Regions from separate parts of the Sporosarcina jeotgali genome, predicted to be linked through region 1. Evidence: riboswitches for the same ligand, from Rfam matches in the RefSeq annotation. Region 1 holds a riboswitch; the other holds the start of a gene.
The links. A riboswitch is a leader RNA that binds a small molecule or an ion and turns the genes downstream of it on or off. The one in region 1 is predicted to bind FMN.
Positions count from the first base shown of each region.

Region 2: it holds a riboswitch for FMN, as region 1 does, so the genes downstream of both, ribD (bifunctional diaminohydroxyphosphoribosylaminopyrimidine deaminase/5-amino-6-(5-phosphoribosylamino)uracil reductase RibD) here and PGH26_RS05540 (ECF transporter S component) in region 1, are expected to answer to the same signal.

Region 1 covers NZ_CP116341.1:1,173,677-1,181,572, forward strand. Annotated here, with positions in the region: gene PGH26_RS05525 (ATP-binding protein) at 1-1,309, shown strand, start outside; gene PGH26_RS05530 (sigma-70 family RNA polymerase sigma factor) at 1,368-1,919, shown strand; gene PGH26_RS05535 (hypothetical protein) at 1,897-3,099, shown strand; FMN riboswitch at 3,172-3,304, shown strand; gene PGH26_RS05540 (ECF transporter S component) at 3,500-4,081, shown strand; gene PGH26_RS05545 (ferredoxin) at 4,128-4,385, opposite strand; gene PGH26_RS05550 (YpbB family protein) at 4,493-5,539, shown strand; gene PGH26_RS05555 (RecQ family ATP-dependent DNA helicase) at 5,539-6,975, shown strand; gene PGH26_RS05560 (LysM peptidoglycan-binding domain-containing protein) at 7,055-7,762, shown strand; gene PGH26_RS05565 (metallophosphoesterase) at 7,824-7,896, shown strand, end outside.
Region 2 covers NZ_CP116341.1:3,104,915-3,112,810, forward strand. Annotated here, with positions in the region: gene PGH26_RS15655 (rhodanese-like domain-containing protein) at 1-193, opposite strand, end outside; gene PGH26_RS15660 (hypothetical protein) at 308-463, opposite strand; gene PGH26_RS15665 (DUF1129 family protein) at 536-1,219, opposite strand; gene PGH26_RS15670 (PadR family transcriptional regulator) at 1,206-1,547, opposite strand; gene PGH26_RS15675 (GNAT family N-acetyltransferase) at 1,732-2,481, shown strand; gene ytvA (YtvA family blue-light photoreceptor) at 2,562-3,332, shown strand; gene PGH26_RS15685 (hypothetical protein) at 3,408-3,899, shown strand; FMN riboswitch at 3,961-4,107, shown strand; gene ribD (bifunctional diaminohydroxyphosphoribosylaminopyrimidine deaminase/5-amino-6-(5-phosphoribosylamino)uracil reductase RibD) at 4,230-5,345, shown strand; gene ribE (riboflavin synthase) at 5,326-5,973, shown strand; gene PGH26_RS15700 (bifunctional 3,4-dihydroxy-2-butanone-4-phosphate synthase/GTP cyclohydrolase II) at 5,991-7,184, shown strand; gene ribH (6,7-dimethyl-8-ribityllumazine synthase) at 7,197-7,664, shown strand; gene PGH26_RS15710 (GNAT family N-acetyltransferase) at 7,794-7,896, shown strand, end outside.

The DNA of each region.
Region 1 (7,896 bases):
AGGTTATGTTGTTTTATACCAAAGTTTTGAAGCCATTCACGATACGACTAAATGGACAACTCATATTGTATTGCTATCTGCATTTATCGCGTTCATATTGACAACATTTTTCGCTTTCTTCCTATCAACGCGTATCACAAGACCTTTACGTCAAATGAAAGAAGCGGCATTTGAATTATCTAAAGGGAATTTCGATGCTCGAATACCGGTGAAACAAAATGATGAAATTGGCCAGCTCTCTACAGCATTCAACCAAATGGGCCGCCAATTGAAATACAACGTGGAACTTATAAAACAGGATAAAGAACAATTATCGAGTATTTTAACGTCCATGACAGATGCGGTGATTACATTTAATCGGGATAACACGATCCTGCTAAGCAATCCGCAAGCTGAAAAAGTATTGCAGAAATGGTCATTTATCAATCAAGATTCAAAAGAATTGCTGCCACCGGAAATTATTCATATGTTGGAGCATGCTGTTATGTTCGCAGAAGAAGTAGATGCTGAATTAGAGCTTGGGAAACGATTTTTTGTTGTTAAAATCAGTCCGCTTTACAGTAAAAACAGCATCCGAGGCGCAGTAGCTGTTCTGCGGGACATGACTGAACAGCATCAGCTGGATAAATTGCGCTCAGACTTCATCGCGAATGTATCTCACGAACTAAGAACGCCAATCTCTATGCTTCAAGGGTATAGCGAGGCAATTTTAGATGGTGTTCCGGAGACTGTTGAAGAAAATCATGAAATGGTAAAGATCATTCATGACGAATCGCAACGGATGGGAAGACTTGTGACGGATTTGCTTGATCTTGCCCGCATGGAATCCGGACATATGCGCTTGTACAAATCAGAGATGGCAGTCGTACCTTTTTTGGAACGGATGCGAAACAAATTCATGCAAGTTGCGAAAGATGCTAAAGTCGATTTGGAAGTGGAGCCAAACGGGGCGGATACGTTGCATCTTCAAGCGGACGAAGATCGTATTGAACAGGTGTTCACCAATTTGATCGACAACGCAATTCGTCATACACCTGACGGAGGGCGTGTGAAACTTTCTGTTGAAAAATATCCGAAATCTGTTGCGATTTCTGTCATTGACACAGGGAGTGGAATACCTGAAGAAGACCTGCCATTCGTTTTTGAACGTTTTTACAAAGCTGATAAGGCTCGCACACGCGGTAAAAGCGGTACTGGGCTAGGTCTTGCCATCGCTAAGAATATTGCGGAGTCTCATGGCGGGAGTATTAGTGCTAAAAGAGGTGATATAGAAGGCACGATCTTCACTTGCGTCTTGCCTCTTCAGTAAATTACGTGTAACTAATAGGAAAGTTAGCCGTCAACTTATGTGAACGAGGAGGATGATTGTGGACGACTCCGTATTTCATCATTTATATGAAACGTATCATCATGATGTATTCAACTTCTTGACATACTTGACGAAGGACCGTCAGCTTGCAGAAGATTTGTCTCATGAAGTATATGTGAAAGCGATTCGTGCCTATTCCTCGTTCGAGGGACGGAGCAGCGAAAAAACATGGCTGTTTGCCATCGCCAAAAATGTATCCATCGATTACTTCCGAAAAAAGACCGTACGCAGTAAATATGACGCAACATTTTTTGACTGGGAAACAGATGAGATACAAGCGAAAGATAAGACACCAGAGCAGCAATCGATTGACAAAGAAGTGATGAAAGCGATTCTTGAAAATCTGGACACGTGTACAATCGATCAGCGTCTTGTCATCATTATGCGCTATTTTAATGACTTGTCGATTACAGATACAGCTGAAGTACTCGAATGGACAGAAGGGAAAGTGAAAACAACGCAGCATCGCGCTTTGAAAAGTTTAAGAAAAAAAGTGGCATTGGCAGAATTAGAGAGGGGGGAGCCAAGTGGATCACGAACGAAAAGATGATGATTTGGAGAAACTCCTGCACTCTATGCCAAAAATAGATGATACTCGTTCCAAGGACGAACTTCTGGAGCGGTTAAAAAACGACAAGCGGCTTACGGATATTTCAGTCACACCGGTACGGAAGAAAAGACGCATCGTTCCCGTTATAGCGGCTGTTGCGGCAATTATACTCGTTGCGATATTGATTCCTTCTTTCATGAACTCCATGAATCCAGGGAAACAATCAGCGGATCAGGCAATGCCGAAGAGTGATTCGAAGATAGCTCCTGCGGAGTCAATAGAAGAAGAGGGGGAGAACTTTGCGAGAGATGCTTCTTCAGAATCTGCCGCTTTAATGGGAGGGGCTTCGCAATATGCAGTGTTCCCTGCCGACTTGGATGGCGGTACTATAATGAATATCGGTTTGCAAGACGCACAAGCTGTCAGTATTCCTGTTTCTATACTTCTGACAAAAGAAGAATTAGAGTCTAAAGGGTTAACGGTCTCCTCAACAGATCTGGAGCTGTACAATGCATTTGCTGAGGAGTTGGATGAACAATCTTTAGGTTTTGAACCCATGCACCCCATAGATGCGACATTTACTGAAGATGGAGATCGATTGAGTGTTTTCCTGAATGACGAGCACGAATATGACCTTTCAGCTGCTAAACAAGAAGTGTTTCTGCATTCTCTCCAGCAAACGTTTCCTTCTTATCGCGAGATTAACATTTTAGATGCATCCGGGAACCCAGCAGAGTTTGACCAGGTTGGCCAGCTAGAGCCCATCCATATGCAAAGTGGTGAGTGGCACACGCCGTTTTACGTTTACCATCAGGAAAATGGCCAGGAGTTGCTTTCACCTGGCTTCATGCAGCAGGCGGGGTCGTTTGAAGAAGCCCTCCGTCTAATGCAGACGGCACCAAATGATTTGTTTGCTCCAACGATTCCTAAAAAGCTGAACCTCACTGTTAAGCTTAAGGATGGAATCGCAGAGGTAACATTCAGCGACACTGTCCAACTTGATTCGATGCCGATGAATGAAGCGAGTCAAATGATCGATGCGCTTTTGTTAACAGCTTCAAGTTTCAACGTTCAGTTAAAACTGGGTCATGTTGAACCGCTTGATTGGAATGGGTTGAATTTCAAAGAGACGCTGCCGCAGGCAATAGGTTCAAATCCGTTGCCATTCATTCATAAGTAAACCGCAGTCTGTAAACATACAAGTTTACAGACTGTTTATTTTTCTGTATACTAATGGTGTAACAAAATATTGATTCATCTTCGGGGCAGGGTGTAATTCCCGACCGGCGGAAATGGAAGCGAAAGCTTTTTAGCCCGCGAGCTTAACAGCAGATTCCAGTGAGATTCTGGAGCCGACAGTATAGTCTGGATGGGAGAAGGTGAAGGCGAAGCCGTCTTTTTGTCTGTTTGACAACGGCTTGTTTAAGTGCGAGCATTCTTTTGAATGCTGGTGTCTTATTTAAACGCGTCTACTCACTCCCTTTAGCATGTATTTGCTTTAGGGTTTTTTAGCGGGACAGACGAAAGATTAGGCAGAACCTTTCCTCTTTGTGAAGTGAATCGCAAAAGGAGAGAGTAGCATGAACAGCAAGAAATTACGGGTGATGATTTTAGTCGCAATTCTAGGCAGCATTTCAACAGTTCTTATGCAGTTTAACTTCCCGCTGCCTGCACTTCCAGGATTTCTAAAGATTGACTTCAGTGAAATTCCCGCAGTATTGGCGGTAATGACACTCGGACCGGTCGCAGGGATTCTTGTGGAGCTATTGAAGAATGTTCTACATTGGTTTTTATCAGGAAGTCCTACTGGGGTACCAGTTGGGGAAATCGCGAACTTTGTAACAGGCATCTTATTCATCATGCCGATTTATTTTATCTTCAACAAATTCCGTAACTCTCGCGGCTTAACTGCAGGGCTTATATCGGGTACAATTTCCATGGCGGTTGGCATGAGTCTCTTAAATTATTTAGTCTTCTTGCCAGCGTACACTTATTTCTTAAATGCACCGCCAGTAACAGGAGACGGACTTTACAAAATGATTGTCTTAGGAATCTTGCCGTTCAACCTTATTAAAGGTGCAATTCTAATGGCGATTTCACTGCTTTTGTTTAAGAGTATGCAAAATTGGATTTCTCAGCAGCATCGTAAATTATCAGTGTGAGAATAGAAAAAAAACAGGCTGTCCGCAAGTGCGGGCAGCCTGTTTTTTAGTCTTCATATTTAAGTGGATCGCCTTCGAATGGATCATCAGCAATTTTAATGGAGTCTGTGGGACATCCATCAAATGCATCTTCAAGGTCCTCCAGCAGTTCTTCTGGAACTTCAGTATTTCCCGTGTTATCATCGAGGATAACAAACGCAATTCCTTCATCATCATAATCATAAATATCAGGCGCTGCAGCTCCGCAAGCTCCACAAGCGATACATGTGTCCTGATCTACAATCGTAAACTTTCGAGTAGACATGTTCGTTCTCTCCTCTTTTCTTCGCACTAGCAACTAGGTACTTCATCCATTCTAAAACGGTTTTCTGCAGTTTTCAACCTTTAACCACTAGAAAGTAGGGATTCTTCGTGAAGTTGAGTTCAATAATTTTAAAGATCGCTGAAAAAATGGATGGGCAAAGGTCTTTAAATGCAAGTTTACATGTCTTGCGTGGAAAACGATCTGGGCAAACCCTTCAAGATGTAGATTATTTTTCAGTGAAACCGTACTTTTCAATTCTACCTAAACTGTCCGAATCCACTTTTACAGAAGCGATTACCTCCCTTCAGCGTTCGGAATTGATCAATGAAACAGAGGGGCTTGTCACTGTCACGGAAAAAGGAAGGCAACTAGCCAAAGAGTTACGGGAATATCACTTTGATGGCTGGCAATATCGAGGCCGGGAAGAAATCTTCTTTTTGCGATTGGTTTTACTCGTACAAACCCTATCCCAGTTACGAAACTCTCAAAATTCCTTTTATCCGATCACGAATGATCGGAAAATCCAGCAGTTTGTGAAAAAGGTATTACGAAGTCTGCAGGACACACGTCAAAATAGCGCGCGTTCATTCGCAGAGGAGCTGATACTTGCGGTGGAAATGACGGGAATATCCGACCTGCAAGCATCTTTGCTTACTCACCGTTTAACTGGTGCAGAAGCAACAGGATGGACGTGGGAACAGCTTGAGGAATGTACAAGGGAAGACGCCGATAGTTTACAACTGGAATTTCTAGAAGCGATTCATCGATTAATTACTGTGTCGGAATGTGAAAAAGCTGAAGAAACCCTGCCGATTTTAAATCAGCTTGCGGGTGGTATACGTATTGAATCGCCGCTGACAGATTCAACGGCCATTACAAAGAGGTTATTTGACCAGGGATTACCTATGGAAGAAATAGCATTAATTCGACGGTTGAAGGTAAATACAATAGAAGATCACATTACAGAAATTGCAACAAATGATGATAACTTTCCGATCTTAAGATTTGTAGATCAGGCGGATATAGAAGCGGTTCAGCAAGAAATTAAAAAGAATGATGTGAAAAGGCTGCGGGTATTAAAAGAAAAGTTTCCCCATTTATCCTATTTTCAACTGCGTCTCATTTTAAGTACAACGAAAGGAGAGCTCGTGTAATGGATCTTCATCATGAACTAAAAAAGCGATTCGGATTCGATGAATTCCGTCCAGGTCAAGAAGACGTCATTCGCTCTATATTGAAACGGAACGACACAATTGCCATATTGCCAACAGGCATGGGGAAGTCGTTATGCTACCAGCTGCCTGGTCAACTGCAGGATGGACTGGTGCTCATCGTTTCCCCTCTCGTTTCCTTAATGGAAGATCAAGTGGCCAGTATTCGAAAAAGAGGGGAAAAACGCGTTGCAGCAGTGAATTCATTTCTATCATCGGAACAAAGAAAATACTTATTCGATGAAATCCATACGATTAAATTCTTATTTGTTTCGCCTGAAATGATCAGCCGTCCGGATATGACGAATTTTCTAATGAGATTACCGATTTCAATTCTGGTGGTGGACGAAGCACATTGTATTTCTCAGTGGGGATTCGACTTCCGTCCTGACTATTTGCGATTGGGAGAGTTCATCCGCTTAGCGGGAAATCCCCCGGTTCTCGCATTAACTGCTACTGCTGATGCAAAAGTAGAAGCAGATATTATTCACTACTTACATATGTCTAACCCGAATGTAATCCGTCAATCATTAGACCGGCCGAACTTAACGTACACAGTTCAACAACTGGAAATGGAAGCCGATAAAACAACTTGGCTGAAACAACGATTGGCGACAACTAAGGGTCCTGGGATTATTTATGTTTCTTCGAGAAAGCGTGCTGAAGAGCTGACACATATACTTCAACAAGAAGGGATCTTAATTGCTTCTTACCACGCCGGAAAAGAAGCGGGAGACCGGAATATTATTCAACAGCAGTTTTTGACAGGGGAGTTGTCCTGGATCTGTGCAACGAATGCTTTCGGTATGGGCGTACACAAAGATGATATCCGTCAGGTTATTCATGACCAAATGTCTGCTTCTGCAGCGGCGTATGTTCAGGAAGCGGGCCGTGCGGGTAGAGATGGTAAACCCTCAAGTGCTGTCTTGTTATATGTAACGGATGATGAGCAGAAAGTTCGCTTCATTGTACAACGGGACCTGCCAGATGAGCCGCAAGTCCATCACTTTGTCTCCATGAGGGCATCTGGTGAGTCAGTGGAATCATCGGCAGAGCTTGCTGGTATTTCTGAAACGAGCTCAAGATTGATTCAATATTACCTGGAAACACTTTCGGTTGATGATGTTCTTAAAACGTTCACAAAGTTAAAGTACGACAAAGAAGAGAAGTTAAGAGAAATGATTGCCTATGTCCACGCAAAAACCTGTTTACGTGCACAATTACTCTCTTATTTTGATGAAATTTCGCAGGAACAGCACGATTCATGCTGTTCCGTATGCGGTACAGCTCAGGATAGCTGGCTTTTAAGTAACGAGAGCAGCGGGAATCGGAGAAGACTTCTGCAATGGGAGGAGAGAATTCGACTATTGCTTTGTTAGGAGACCGGATTGCCGTTTACTTTTACGACAAAATTCGTCATAATAAAGATATAGTAATAGGGGATAGGAGAATGCCACTATGACAAAAAGTGACTATAACTCAGAATTCGAAGATAATAGAAAAGAGATTGATTTAGATGACGATACTAAAGAGGATCTTCCCTCTCGTGTAAAACTGCGTCAGAATAAAAATGGGACACCTAAGCGTAAAAAGAAAGAATCGCGCAAAGGACTAACTTTGATCAATATTATTCTAGTGCTCTTCACACTTATACCGATTGGAATATTTGTGTATGTGCTTTCGGATTTGTATAATCCTAAAGAGGATTCAAACGTTAAGATTGACTCGTCGGACGTGACATATGAACTTGGTTCAAGTCAGTCACCGAATTCTTCTGACGATGTGACCGCCGATTCCAATGGAAGTAAAGAAGATGATGATTCAAAAGCGGAAGAAGACGCTGAAAAAGATGTGCCTGATAGTTCTGCAACCCCGGAACAGAAGCCTGTTGCTAAACCGAAACCGGATCCGAAGCCAGAGCCTAAGCCAGATCCGAAACCGGATGCAAAACCAGAATCCAAACCGGATCCTAAGCCGGAAACAAAACCGGATTCAAAACCAGAAGTAAAGCCAGCCGGGAAATCACATACCGTTCAACCGAACGAAACACTTTACCGGATTTCTGTGAATTATTATGGGTCAGGCAGCGGAGTAGAAAAAATCAAAGCTGCTAACGGGTTATCATCAAATTCAATCAGTGTTGGACAGATGCTGATTATTCCTTAATTACAAATTTCGAAAAGGCAAAGTACGCTGACTTTGCCTTTTTCATATGGCGGGTGAATGTATGAAGTTTTTCTGGATTAGTATTCGTACGCTGTTCATTTGTCTAAGCATATTGTTGGGAAGTATGTTTTACA
Region 2 (7,896 bases), 1.3 Mb from region 1:
TTAAGGGAATATTTTTAAATTCTTTTACGTGACGGCTTTGGTATTCGCCGAGTGTTCGAACATCTATAAATTGCTTCGATTTCTCTTTCGTTAATGCTTTTACCTCAATCGCAGACATCGTCCGAATTCCTTTTGCAGGTTTCATGCGCCACACAAAGACTGCCGCAATTAATAGGATTATGATCCAACTCATCGGTAACTCCTCCACTTGTTTTCTATTTTCTTAAATATACCTGTACGGGTATATAAAATCAATAAATTAGCCCATGTAAAAACGCAGATACTGAGGATCTGCGTTTACATAGGTTTACTTTTTCTCGGATAATGCTAGAAAGAAAGTCGCAACTGGTCCAAGCAAGAGTGAAAGCAAGAACCAGTTAAGACCCGATCGATTTTTCCCTTGTGCTAATACGGCATTGATCAACATAAGTGTTCCCCAACCAACAAAATAGCTTTCATCCATAGTGTATACCTCCCGATCCGTCGAGACTTCTATCTATACTACGTATCGAAAGTCTATTCGGTTTCATTTCCATCAAGAAGCTCCATCATTTTTACGGGCAATCCATTGACTCACAAGTAATAGGACGAACCCTGCCAGTAAAGAGGCTACCCAAGGTAATTCAATAACGGGGCCTTTATCTTTAAAGAAAAATGCTATTCCCATAAACAAACCAAATACCACTATTCCGGAAAACCCTCCGGCAATTGCAACTTTCCAAGTACTTTTCTTCTTTTCAAATGCAGTTTTGTTTACTACTTTCATAAGCACTATCACGCCTACTGCGACTATTAAAAGTACTGCTGCTAGCAAAGTGGCAGTTGAAACCAGATAGAGATGTTCGTCAACTGGTTGGAAAAATGACAATACGCCCAAAACAGCACCGCGTGCGAGAACCATCCAACTTAACACACTGATTGCTAACTGTATCCCAAACAACACCTGGTTTTTCTTTTTCTCTTTCGGCATCTGTCCAATCAATTCATCTGCATATGCTCTTGGATCTCCACCGAATATTTCTTCTGCGCTTTTTCCATCCTGTTGACCTTCTAACAGATGTTCAAGCATTTCCATAAGCAGCTCTTCCGTTGCCCGTTCAGAGAGGAGAAACTTTGAACGGATGTAAACGAGGATGTTGGAATAGTACTTTTCGTTTGCTTCAGTCAAGTGTTCACGTTTTTCATTATTTTCCTGAATCAATTCTTTAGTTGTCACCATGGTTTACCTCCCCTTTCAATAATGTCGTTACCGGTACTGCGAGTTTCCCCCATTCGGCGCGAATAAGTTCCAACGCCACTTTGCCGTCTGGTGTTAACGTATAATATTTCCTTCTTGGTCCAGATTCGGATGCACGCATTTCCCCTGAAATCCAATGATTCTTCTGTAATCTCAGCAAAACAGGATAAATAGTGCCTTCACTCACATCATCAAGTCCGACTTTCTGCAGTTTAGCGGAAAGCTCATACCCATACACTGTCTCGTTTTCAATGATGGCAAGAACACAGCCATCTAGAATCCCCTTAAGCAGTTCACTTCTAACTGACACGAGACCACTCTCCATTTAGTATATTGCCATACAAGGTAGCATTTCGAAAAAATAGCTACCTTGTGACGCAAAGTAGTAATAATGTTAGTGTATTCCCGCCAAATTAATATGTCAACCGGAATGTTCAGAAAAGTAAATTGCATTCTTGCATTATATGTTAGGATAGCAGAAGGAGGGATTACCAATGAATCCGGTCACATTCGAAGACATTTATAATGCTGGGATTGTCGCCTCATCTTCTGAGACATATATCCATTATCATCTGCCCGATATGCCGCTTTATTATGACAGTAATTATATTGCATTTAAAAGGATGCCTACAATCCGTGAGTTTCAAAAAGCAGAACAGGCTTTGAAAGTCTATCATACCGCACGAGATCAACATCACTTGAAATTCACATTCCCTCAGGATGAGCCTATTTCAAAAGAAGTGAACGCTTATTTGAACAGGAATGATTATGACACTGGCTTTCTAGAATTATATGTACTAAATCCAAAAGACTTTCCCGACGTTCCTCCATCTTCAGGTATTCAAGTGTCACCAGTAACTGAGAGCAATCTTGAAGACTTCCTCCACTTACAGCAAACAATTGATGAGCAATTCGGGAAAGAGTTTGCAGTTCAAAAACGGCTGCAGCATAAGAAGAATTTCTTTGATCCTCATGTTGTGCAGCTCGTCGCAGCCTTTGACGATGAATTAGCAGGCTCTGTAGATTTGATTGTTAATGAACAAACTGTCGAAATTGACGGATTACATGTATTAGAAAAAATGAGACATAAAGGTATTGGGAGTCAATTGCAGCGGTGGCTGATGGAACAGTATCCTGACAAACTAGTTATTCTCGTCGCTGACGGTGAAGATACACCAAAAGAAATGTACTTGCGACAAAACTATAAGTTTGCTGGCTACCAATACGAGACGGTAAAAGCGTAACTGTCATTTTGGAAACTATTGCCTGCCTCATGCTAAACTAATGATAGACAGTATTCTAAATAGGTCAGGACGTGAAAGTAATGAAAGATCTTGCACAATCTATACAGACTCAACTATTAGTTTCGATGTTGGATGGCAGTCGAGTAGCAACCCTAGTTACAGACCCCTCCCAACCGGACAATCCGATTATTTATGCGAATCGGACGTTTGAAACAATGACGGGGTACCCATTAAGCGAAACAATCGGTCAAAATTGTCGTTTTCTTCAAGGTCCGGGCACTGATCAGTTAGCAATTCAGCAACTACGCGATGCTATACGTAAAAAAAATGAAATTACCATAACACTAAAAAACTATAAAAAAGATGGGACATTATTCTGGAACCGCCTTTCGGTGACGCCCGTCCAAATTGAAGGGCATTCTTTCTTCATCGGGACCCAAACCAATGTCTCCGTTGAATACAGGCAGCGTGCCGAATTAACGAACAAGGAATCAGAAATCGAACAACTGATGCTTCCAATCATGACAATTCATGACAATATTGCTGCCGTCTCCCTTATCGGAGAAATGAGTCCGCAGCGTTTCAATTTATTGACACAAAAACTTAGTGAATTTGTTCAAAAAAGTGGTGTGGATCATGTCATTATCGACATAACAGGACTGTATTGGAATCATGAGTCCCCGCTAACCAGTTTGTTAGCTGTCCAAGATGTGTTAAGACTCATGGGAGCCCAGCTCTATATCACTGGTATCTCTCCAAAAGTAGCGCTGTCATTAACAGGAACGAACGTATCTGATGAGCAACTACAAACATTTTCAAGTATTCAGCAAGCACTTGCCAAAATCCAATAGACAATAGATTGAAGTATGAATTCCAGAAATATCTGCCGCTGATAAGTATCTCCATTCGATTTAAGGAGACTCTGGATGTTATCAAGAAAAATCTTGGCTGCTTCTGGTTCAGGAGTACTTTTTTTCATATTGCTCGGCTTCTTTATCCCTGTTCCTTTCGGGAAAACAATCACGTCAGTGCCCCAATATTTCGAGTCCGTGTTCCTGAGTATTTCCGGTTATTTGCTTTACGGTACTTCAATTATACTTTTTTACGGTATTACGTGTTCAATAATCAGTGAAAAATCAGCTGTGTTAATTAGTAAAAAAGTTAAATCTAACCGATTAGATTTACCTATTTCAGGATTGCTCCACGCAAGCTTCGGGTTCGTTTTTTCAGGATATGGACTCATTGCATCGTTGTTATTTTATGCTGTAGATCACTTGATTAAAAGTAGAAAAATAACCGTTTCACGGAAACAGCTAGTAACGGCTTTAGTGCTTCCCATTGCACTATATGTCCTCTGTATGGGAACACTTGCAACCGCAGATTTCTTATCAGGCGGATGGAAAGACCTGCTCGTTTAAAAATGAACATGCAGGTTGCAAGCTCACTAATAGCTGTGCTAGACTTTGAGACAATCGAATAATATTCCTTCGGGGCAGGGTGAAATTCCCTACCGGCGGTGATGAGCTTTGATGGCTCTTAGTCCGTGACCCGGATGCAATTTTGCAGACGGTGGATTTGGTGAAACTCCAAGGCCGACAGTTAAAGTCTGGATGGGAGAAGGAATGGTGCGTTTTTCAAATTTTTCTTTTGACTGACGCTTATTTTGTCATGCTTACCCAGCCCCGCACATCTGTTGCGGGGCTTTTTTTGTTACATGAGGAATCTATGATTCAGGAGTGTTGTTATCGTTGGAAATTGAACACTATATGCAAATTGCTTTTTCACTTGCACGAGGTGCAGCAGGTCAAACTTCACCCAATCCACCCGTCGGTTCTGTAATTGTGAACCAGGGAAGGGTTGTCGGAATGGGGGCTCATTTGCGCGCTGGCGAACGTCATGCAGAGCGGGTTGCTCTGGATATGGCAGGCAAAGAATCTGCTGGTGCAGATTTGTACGTCACTCTTGAACCATGTTCGCATACCGGAAAAACACCTCCATGCGCAGAAGCGATTTTGCAAGCAGGCATCTCTCGTGTCTACGTTTCAGCGTTAGATCCGAATCCGTTAGTTGCAGGGTCTGGAATCCAGCGGCTTCGAGATTCAGGTGTCGAAGTACAAATCGGAGTCTGTACAGATTTAGCACGCGAATTGTATGAACCTTTTTTTCATTTCATTCAAACCAAACAACCTCATGTAACGTTAAAAACAGCTATGACATTAGACGGTAAAATCGCAGCATTTTCAGGACACAGCAAATGGGTGACAAGCGAGCAAGCTCGACTTGACGTCCATCGTCTTCGCTATGTCCATGATGCCATTTTAACCGGAAGTAAAACGATTCTTCACGACAATCCCCTTCTTACCACCAGATTGCCCCAAGGTGGACTCCACCCTATTCGAGTTATTTTAGATACACACTTATCTACACCTGTTGCGAGTCAGGTTATTCAAAACACGGACGCCCCTACCTGGATTTTTTGTGGCAGCGCCGCTTCAAAAGAACGCGAATTGAGTTTCTTGCCGTATAATCACGTCGAAGTTTTTCGTATGGAGAAGCCTGCCATTGCAGTGTCTGACGTACTAGATCAACTTGGCGCGCGTGGCATCATGACCCTTCTTGTAGAGGGAGGATCTTCTGTAAATGCTTCTTTTTTACAAGGGGATGCTGTCGATCGGATCATTACGTACATTGCTCCAAGAGTACTTGGCGGTACAGATTCTCTCACACCAATCGGCGGGGAAAATCCTGCCTTGATGAGTGACGCGAAAGATTTTATTTTCGTAAAAACGGAACAGCTTGGTCCAGATTTAAAGGTAACGGCTGTACCAAAAGGATGTGATTCTAATGTTCACAGGAATCATTGAGGAAATTGGGACTGTACGAACAGTCCGCTCATCAGGTCACTCGATGGAACTTACTGTGGCAGCTGCAGAAATACTGAAAGATGTCCGTTTAGGAGACAGTATTGCTGTTAACGGGACTTGTCTGACCGTGACATCATTTACAACGGGTCAGTTTACCGCAGACGTGATGCCTGAAACGTTTCGAACGACGTCGTTACATAACGCAAAAGCCGGTACTTCAGTAAATTTGGAACGCGCTCTTCGCGCGGATAGTCGTTTGGGCGGTCATTTTGTTTCCGGTCATGTCGACGGAACTGCGATTGTCCAAAAGTGTCAGCACATCGAGAATTCGCTTGTCATGCATTTATCACTCCCGCCTGGCGGATTGAACTACGTGCTACCGAAAGGCTCGATTGCACTCGACGGTACGTCTTTAACAATTTTTGACGTGACTGATGAAAGCATTTCGATTTCACTCATTCCGCATACTCAAAAAACAACGGTTCTCGCGGCGCGCAAGCCGGGTGACTGTGTCAATGTGGAATTTGACATGCTCGCAAAATACATGTTCAACATGCTGCAGCGACGTACTCCTTCCGAAAAACGAACTTTGAACGAGGACTTTTTACAGCAAAATGGATTTTTATAAGGAAAGGGTGTTTGCTCATGTTTGATACGATCGAAGAAGCGATTCAAGACTTAAAACTCGGGAAACCGATTATTGTTGTGGATGATGAAAACCGTGAAAACGAAGGCGACTTCATCTGCTTAGCAGAACACGCGACCCCTGAGATGATCAATTTCATGGCAACGAAAGGACGCGGACTCATCTGTACGCCGATTACTGAATCGAAAGCGGTTCAACTCGGGCTCCCGATGATGACCATGCACAATACGGATGCACATGGAACGGCTTTCACAGTGAGCATCGATCATGCAGAATCCCATACAGGTATTAGTGCCTTCGAACGTTCGGAAACGATTTTAAAAATGCTTGAGCAGCGAGCAGCGCCAAGTGACTTTAAGCAGCCAGGTCATGTCTTTCCACTGATTGCAGAAGCTAACGGAGTGCTCAGCCGAGTAGGTCATACCGAAGCTTCCGTCGATTTAGCCAGACTTGCAGGAAGTGAACCTGCTGCGGTCATTTGTGAAATCATGAGCGAAGATGGTTCGATGGCTCGGGTTCCTGAGTTACGAAAGCTTGCAGACTCGGAAGGGCTGAAATTGATCAGCATCGAGGATCTGGTGCATTACCGTCTTGCCAATGAAACACTCATTACACGTGAAGCTCAGGTCATATTGCCGACGTCTCTTGGTCTATTTAAGATGATCGGCTATACCGAAAAAATGACTGGTAAAGAACACGTCGCTCTTGTTAAAGGTGATCTGACGAACGCAGAACCTATACTGGTCAGAGTCCATTCCGAATGCTTAACCGGGGATATTTTCGGTTCTACCAGATGTGACTGCGGTCCGCAGCTCCACGCAGCTTTGCAGCAGATTGAAGAAGCGGGGCGCGGCGTCCTGCTTTACATGCGTCAAGAAGGACGGGGAATCGGACTTATTAATAAGTTGAAAGCGTACGAATTGCAAGAGCAAGGACTAGATACTGTCGAAGCAAATAAAGCGCTTGGATTCCCTGACGATTTGCGTGACTACGGAATCAGCGCACAAATCTTACAAGACTTAGGGATTGCTGACGTGAGATTGCTGACGAACAACCCTAGAAAGTTAGATGGACTAGCGGAGTATGGACTCACAATTACAGAACGTGTTCCAATTGAGCTCCCTGCACTTCCTGAAAACAAACGTTATATGGAAACAAAAGTAGAAAAACTCGGTCATTTATTGACACTATAGGAGGCAGTCACAATGGGAACTGTATATGAAGGTCATTTAGTTGGTACAGGATTAAAAATCGGAATTGTAGTCGGCCGGTTTAATGAATTCATCACAAGTAAGCTGCTTTCTGCTGCACAAGATGCATGCAGACGCCATGGCGTTTCTGAAGAAGACATCGACCTGGCGTGGGTGCCGGGTGCTTTTGAAATTCCGATGATTGCTAAAAAGATGGCAGACTCTAGTAAATACGATGCGGTCATCACACTCGGCACCGTCATCCGTGGAGCAACCCCTCACTTTGACTATGTTTGCAGCGAGACCGCTAAAGGTGTAGCGGCAGCTGGCTTGCAATCAGGAATTCCCGTCATCTTTGGCGTACTGACAACGGATTCTATTGAGCAGTCGATTGAACGCGCAGGAACAAAAGCTGGCAACAAAGGCTGGGATGCGGCGGTCTCTGCAATAGAAATGGCGAACTTGAATAAGCAATTTTCTTAAGAACATCTGCTAGTTTCTTTTAAAGGTGGGTTAAGTTGTTCTGAAGTAGGATATAGGAATAACTAGAGGGATTGGTGCTTATAGAAATTGAGGTACTTATCCGCCGCTTGCTGAAGGAGGAATTCACAGATGTCACTCACATATACATTTAAAACAGATCAGTTAACGAAAGAAAATATCCAACAATTATTTCTGTCTGTAGAATGGGAATCTGCTTCTCATCCAAATGATT